Regions from separate parts of the Lysinibacillus sp. NPDC048646 genome, predicted to be linked through region 3. Evidence: riboswitches for the same ligand, from Rfam matches in the RefSeq annotation. Region 3 holds a riboswitch; each other region holds the start of a gene.
What was found. Region 3 has a riboswitch for preQ1 ahead of queF (preQ(1) synthase). Riboswitches for the same ligand answer to the same signal wherever they lie in the genome.
Positions count from the first base shown of each region.

Region 1: linked by a shared signal. The riboswitch ahead of ACQKII_RS07385 (QueT transporter family protein) and the one ahead of queF (preQ(1) synthase) in region 3 are both predicted to bind preQ1.
Region 2: linked by a shared signal. The riboswitch ahead of ACQKII_RS16255 (cell wall hydrolase) and the one ahead of queF (preQ(1) synthase) in region 3 are both predicted to bind preQ1.

Region 1 covers NZ_JBNNLZ010000004.1:178,480-180,687, forward strand. Annotated here, with positions in the region: gene trpB (tryptophan synthase subunit beta) at 1-349, opposite strand, end outside; T-box leader at 409-609, opposite strand; gene ACQKII_RS07385 (QueT transporter family protein) at 775-1,257, opposite strand; PreQ1 riboswitch class I at 1,264-1,308, opposite strand; gene ACQKII_RS07390 (ABC transporter substrate-binding protein) at 1,648-2,208, shown strand, end outside.
Region 2 covers NZ_JBNNLZ010000016.1:19,424-21,631, forward strand. Annotated here, with positions in the region: gene ACQKII_RS16245 (cytochrome d ubiquinol oxidase subunit II) at 1-873, shown strand, start outside; gene cydS (cytochrome bd oxidase small subunit CydS) at 888-983, shown strand; PreQ1 riboswitch class I at 1,063-1,109, shown strand; gene ACQKII_RS16255 (cell wall hydrolase) at 1,452-1,892, shown strand; gene ACQKII_RS16260 (hypothetical protein) at 2,032-2,208, opposite strand, start outside.
Region 3 covers NZ_JBNNLZ010000002.1:211,036-213,243, forward strand. Annotated here, with positions in the region: gene ACQKII_RS03275 (hypothetical protein) at 1-411, shown strand, start outside; PreQ1 riboswitch class I at 1,025-1,071, shown strand; gene queF (preQ(1) synthase) at 1,196-1,696, shown strand; gene queC (7-cyano-7-deazaguanine synthase QueC) at 2,002-2,208, shown strand, end outside.

The sequences.
Region 1 (2,208 bases), on a different contig from region 3:
GACCTGCACCTGTTTCTGCAATTACACGTTTAGCCCCCATACGCTTTGCAAGTAAAATTTGACCTAAAACGTTATTAATTTTATGAGATCCTGTGTGGTTTAAGTCCTCGCGTTTCAAATAAATTTTTGCGCCACCCAATTGCTTCGTTAAGTTTTCAGCAAAGTAAAGTGGAGATTTGCGCCCTACATATTCACGGAAAAAATAATCTAACTCATTTTTAAAGTCTTCATCGTCTTTATAATTTTGGAAGTTTTCATCTAAAATATTTAATACATTTTGAAGCTCTTCTGGAACGAAGCTGCCTCCAAATTCACCAAAATACCCTTTTTTCTCTGCTACTGTACCCATCTTATCTCGACTCCTCTATTCTGATTTTTTCCATAAAAAAAGTCACTTCGATCCTTCGGTAAAAGGACGAGTAACCGTGGTGCCACCTTTATTCGCAAAAATTGCGCGCTTTGGTACTCCTATAACGGGGAGTTAGTTCGGCCACACATTTGATGAGGCTGCTCCGAAGCCCATTCACAAGTACGTATTACTGATTTGCACCAACCATCAGCTCTCTTTAAATACAATCGCCTGCTACTTTTCTTCTTCCTAGCATTTATTATTGAAGAGAATTTTAAGGTATTTTCAGAATAGTGTCAAGAAAAGAAAAAATAAATCGTGTCATTAACATTACGATTGATTACTTACACAAGCATGAATTCCTAGCATAGAAAAAAGACGAATCTTGAAAAAGACTCGTCTCTATTTATAGCTACTGAATAAAGTTAAATCAAATCTTTGAAGTTTAAACGTTTGTTCAGAATATACATGATCGGTGCACCGACTGCTAATACAACAAATTCACCTGCAGCGACAGTGAGCCATGTCCAGAAAAATGGTAATTCTAAGGCTAAGTTCAGTTCAAAGGCGATAATGAACATTGTACATGTAAATAACAATGTGTTGATGATTAAACGTGCGCAAATATTTTTTACAAATTTACAAATAAGGATAAACAGCCCTAGTGTAATCATCGAATGTCCAACACCAAATACTAAATCGTAGATGCCAAGAGGTGAAAATAAATTTGAGATAAATACACCAATAATTATTCCTACGGCAAAGCGTGGATTAAAGGCAACTAAATGATTAAACATTTCCGATACTCGAAACTGCACTTCAGTAAATCCAAAAGGTGCAACAAGCATTGTAACAGCAATATATAGCGCTGCAATAATGCCACTTGCTGCTAAAAATTTTACTTTCATATTCATTTCTCCTTAGTTTTTTTTCGTGGGATGGTTACGAACCACGGTGCATTTACACAAATAAATATTTTAGTATAAAACTCAGAAAGAAGTCAAATATCAGAAAAATAAAAGTCTTTTATAAAATATATGTCCAGAATCTAACTTCGCAAAATTGTCATAAAATAATTTGTTAGGTTACTAAAATAATTACATTCATCAAAATGGCGTAGTTTAGCGGTTTAAAGCGACAAATTAAATGAAAAAGTAAAATATTTCGCCAAATCTAAAAGTCAGAACATTCATAATGTTGTTGACGAACATCAATAATAACGATAATATAGCGATACATTCACACTTTGCTAGGGTGAAGTGTGATAGATAATAGAGAAATAGTCGGGGGGATTATTTGTGAAGCGTAATATGAAAAAGCTTTCGTTCCTATTATTTGGATTAGTATTAATGCTTGCTGCATGTGGTAGCGGTGGTTCTAGTTCAACAGAATCAAAAGGTGACGAAAAGAACAATGCAAGTGAAAGTAACGCTACGGATGAAAAAACATATAAAATTGGGATTACTCAAATTGTTGAGCATCCATCGTTAAATGCCGCAACTGAAGGCTTCAAAAAAGCTCTTGAAGATTCTGGCTTAAAGGTAGAATATGATCCGCAGATTGCACAAGGCGATAACAGCTTAAATACGACAATCGCAAACAACCTAGTCAGTGCAAACGTAGATTTAATTTTTGCGAACTCTACACCATCTGCACAGGCGGCAGCTACTGCAACTGGTGATATTCCAATCATCTTTACTTCAGTAACAGATGCTATTGGTGCACAATTAATTGCGTCAATGGAGGCGCCGGGTAAAAATGTCACAGGAACGATTGATTTACATCCTGATACAATTACAAAAACGGTAGCCTTATTAAAAGAGTTAGGTGCTAAAAATGTAGGTATGGTGTACAACGCT
Region 2 (2,208 bases), on a different contig from region 3:
TCTCCGGTATGGGAAATTACGAACGTCTTTTTAGTCTTTTTCTTTGTCGGGATTGTTGGATTCTTTCCGCAAACCGCATATTTCTACGGTACCATTTTATTAGTACCGGCTTCCGTTGCGCTTATTTTGCTAGCGATTCGCGGTAGTTACTATGCCTTTGAATCTTATAGCGGTATGAGCGGACATAAAGGCTATGCACTCGCTTATGGGGTGTCAGGTCTTTTTATCCCAGCTGCATTTTCGGTCATTCTAACAATTTCTGAAGGTGGCTTTGTTACGATGCAAGGCGATCAGCCAGTTTTAGACTACAAAGCATTGCTGACAAGTCCATTATCATGGTCCATCGTTGTATTAAGTATCATTGCAGTACTGTATATCTCAGCTGTCTTTTTAACATGGTACGCACAAAAAGCAGGAGATCATAAAGCAAGTGAATTGATGCGTAAATATGCGCTTACTTGGGCGATTCCCCTTATCGTTAGTGGTCTTGGCATCATCATTGAGTTAAAAGCGTTTGGGAATTGGCATTATGCCCAAATGGTTGATTTATCTTGGTTATTTGCGCTAACCGGCATTGTCTTTTTAGCAACGGTTTGGCTATTATGGGCGAAAGTAAAATACGGGTTAGCGGTCATTTTATTAATCGTCCAGTTTGCGATCGCCTTCTTTGCCTATGGGATTTCACACTATCCATATCTACTCTATCCGTATTTAACGATTCATGATAGTTTTACAAATGAAGCGATGGCTATAGCACTCGTTGTGGCATTTGTCGCAGGCTTAGTGTTGCTTGTACCTTCTTTATATTTAGTATTTAAGCTATTTGTCTTTAACAAAGACTATGTATCTGGTAAAGAAGAAACACATGTGTAAGGAGTGTAAAAATGATGCACGATTTTTTAATCTTTTATGCACCGATTTTAGTAGTCATTGTATCGATTGTCGCAGCATTTATGGCTGCACTGAATACGAAGTTTTTGTAATAAAGCTTTGATCTCAAAATATTTTTGACGTATTCCTTTGTTTTATGTATTATATCAAACGAATAATACCGACATTTGAACGGAAGAGGTTCATAGCTGAAACCCTCTATAAAAAACTATGGAAGTATGCTTATTACGCCATGTCTATATTGGACGTGGCTTTTTTATTTGTTAGCTTTAGTTTACATGGATGAATGCGCCTCTCTTGTAATGTGTTTAGGGAAACATATACAGGGAGGTTTTTTATGTCTGGTCGTAAAGTTCATTGTTTAAAAAATTTAAAACGGAAAATTGCTGTAAACATCACTCTGGATGCTTTTTTGCATATGTTACAACAATGAATGGAAAATTAAATCCAAATAAATTGAATCTGAGGTATTCAACTATCGTAACAGGATAGTTGAATAAGGTATAAAAAACGACATCAATGTAGGCTTTTTTTCATACTATATATTTGGGGTGAAAAAAATGCCAAGAGTTAAACACCGAGAAGCAGACATTGATTTAATGGCAAGGATGATGAGAGCGGAAGCCGAGGGTGAAGGAAAACAAGGGATGTTATATGTTGGCAATGTAATTGTTAATCGTGCTGTGGCAGATTGTTTAGACTTTCAAGATGTAAGAACAATTGAAGATGTTATTTATCAGGTGCAAGGAGGAAATTATTCTTTTGAAGCTGTTCAAAAAGGGAATTTATTTTATCAAAGAGCGAGGTCTACTGAAAAAAGATTAGCAAAACAGAATTTGGATTATTGGAGACAACATCCAGCGAAATTTGCCCTTTGGTATTTTAATCCATATGCTCCCTGTCCTCCTACATGGTACGGTCAACCTTTTACTGGTCAATTTAAAAATCATTGTTTTTATGAACCAGCAGCTGAAACATGTGAAAGTGTCTATTACGGTTAGATTGGCTGGGGGATTTTAATAATTTTGGAGTTTTGGTTTGGTGTACTTTTATCTTAAGAAATAAAAGGGAACTTCCTGTTTTAGCAGGGTTCCCTTTTTTAGATATCAAACATTTAGTTTTACAGTTACAATACAGTCGTTAATTCGTAAACGCTGATAGAAGTGTGAAAATCGCCGGTAGAACAGTGATAAACGCCGCTAGAAGTGTGAAAATCGCCGGTAGAACAGTGATAAACGCCGCTAGAAGTGTGAAAATCGCCGGTAGACCAGTAATAAACGCCGCTAGAACTATAAATATAGTCGAATAGGGTTGTAC
Region 3 (2,208 bases):
TTATGTTTAGGTTTAAATTTCGAAGCAGCAATTAGTGATGACTTTGAAGAGTCATTAGTCATTCTCGATTCAGCTAGAGAAGAAGGGTTGACTATTCAACAAAATATTTTCACTACACCGTTTGTTTATGAAATCGACTTTCATCCTAAATATCATTCTATATGGGATATGACCCAATACAATGAACAGTATTCACCACATAATTTTCAAAAAGCAAAAATAACTTTTAAGGTGCTATGTGATTTTCTTAAACAATTAATCCCAAAAGGTGATTTTTGTGAGCTTTATTTTTGTTGGATAGGTGAGGAAAGCGATCCAATTGAACAAAAGGTCAAAATTGATTTAAATCAATTCGATGAGGAATCATTATATTTTGATGAAAAATATTATATTAAATTTACTAATGAATAGAATGTTTTGGGATAAAAATTTACCGCACTTAGCTCTATTACGGTGAACCATATCATAAGTAAGTGCGGTTTTGCTTTTGAAAAAATATTAATAGTTCAAAGCTCAGCAATGTATTTAGTGCACGGCTAAAATATAGGGCGGTATAACAGTGTTTTTTTCAGAAAAGCATTTATCCCGCATTAACGGTCAGTAATTTATCTGTTCCGAAAGCGAAGCGTCAGGTACAAGCCGCCCACCTCAAGTGGAAAGGAGAGAACTAGTACACTAGGTGGGCGAACAACTGACCGTAAAAGCCCGATTGGTTCGGGGCAACAAATGTTTTATGTGCGAAAGCGCAGCGGCAGCGACAGGGTGTTTTATGTGCGAAAGCGAAGCGGCAGCGACAGATGTTTTATGTGCGAAAGCGAAGCGGCAGCGACAGGATGTTGGTCACACAAGCTTTTTCACAGGATGTGAAGGTTTTAGCTTGTGTTCCTCTATTTATTGTGGGGGTTGAAGAAAACCCCCACTGATTGAAGTTTCACTTTATCAGAAGATTTTATTTGAAAATTTTCATTTGACGTTTTCCACCATATTTTATATTATGATAGTAGAAAAGAATGCCCGGACTAGAACGGGAGAGGTTCATAGCTGATACCCTCTATAAAAAACTATGGAAACATGACAATATGCCATGTCCATATCGGACGTGGCTTTTTTATGTTTTTACTTATGTTTTAATAGAATGATTAGTGATGACTCTCTTGAAAAGTGTTGGGAAACATTTTATAAGGAGGGTTTTTTTATGTCTGGAAGAAGCCATGAAGAAGGATTGAAGGATTTAACATTATTAGGTAATCAAGGTACACAATATTCATATGAATATGCACCCGAAGTACTGGAGGCAGTAGATAATCTTCATTCAAATCGAGATTATTTCGTCAAGTTTAATTGTCCAGAGTTCACTAGTTTATGTCCACTTACAAATCAGCCTGATTTTGCGACGATGTACATCTCCTATATCCCGGATAAAAAAATTGTTGAGAGTAAATCACTGAAGTTATATTTATTTAGTTTTAGAAATCATGGCGATTTCCACGAAGATTGCGTCAATATCATTATGAACGATTTAATTAAATTACTTGATCCAAGATATATCGAGGTTTGGGGGAAATTTACGCCACGTGGAGGGATTTCGATTGATCCATGGTGTAACTATGGGAAACCAGAAACTAAATACGAAGAAATAGCGAATTATCGTTTAATGAATCACGATCTTAATCCAGAAAAAATCGATAATCGATAAAGTGAAACTTCAATCAGTGGGGGTTTTCTTCATCCCCCACTGATTGTTAGTTGAACTAATCGGGCATTTACGGTCAGTTGATCGCCCACCTAGTGTACTCGTTCTCATCTTTCCACTTGAGGTGGGCGTTTTGTACCTGACGCTTCGCTTTCGGAACAGATAAATTACTGACCGTTAATGCGGGATAAATTTGAAAATCTTATCAATGAAGGAAGAGGTTTTAGCTACCCTCTTAAAAAAAACTAAGAAGAAAACAGCATTTTTCTTAGGGTGCTGTTTTTTTCGTTATAAGGGAGTTTTTACAGATGAAGCAGGAAAAAGCAATTGTTGTGTTTAGTGGAGGTCAGGACAGTACCACTTGTTTGTTCTGGGCACAAGAACGTTTTGAAGAGGTTGAGGCGGTGACTTTTGATTATGGTCAAAGGCATATTTTGGAAATTGAATGTGCAAAGGAGATAGCGGCGGAACTTGGTGTCACGCATCACATTCTTGATATGTCGCTCCTGAATCAG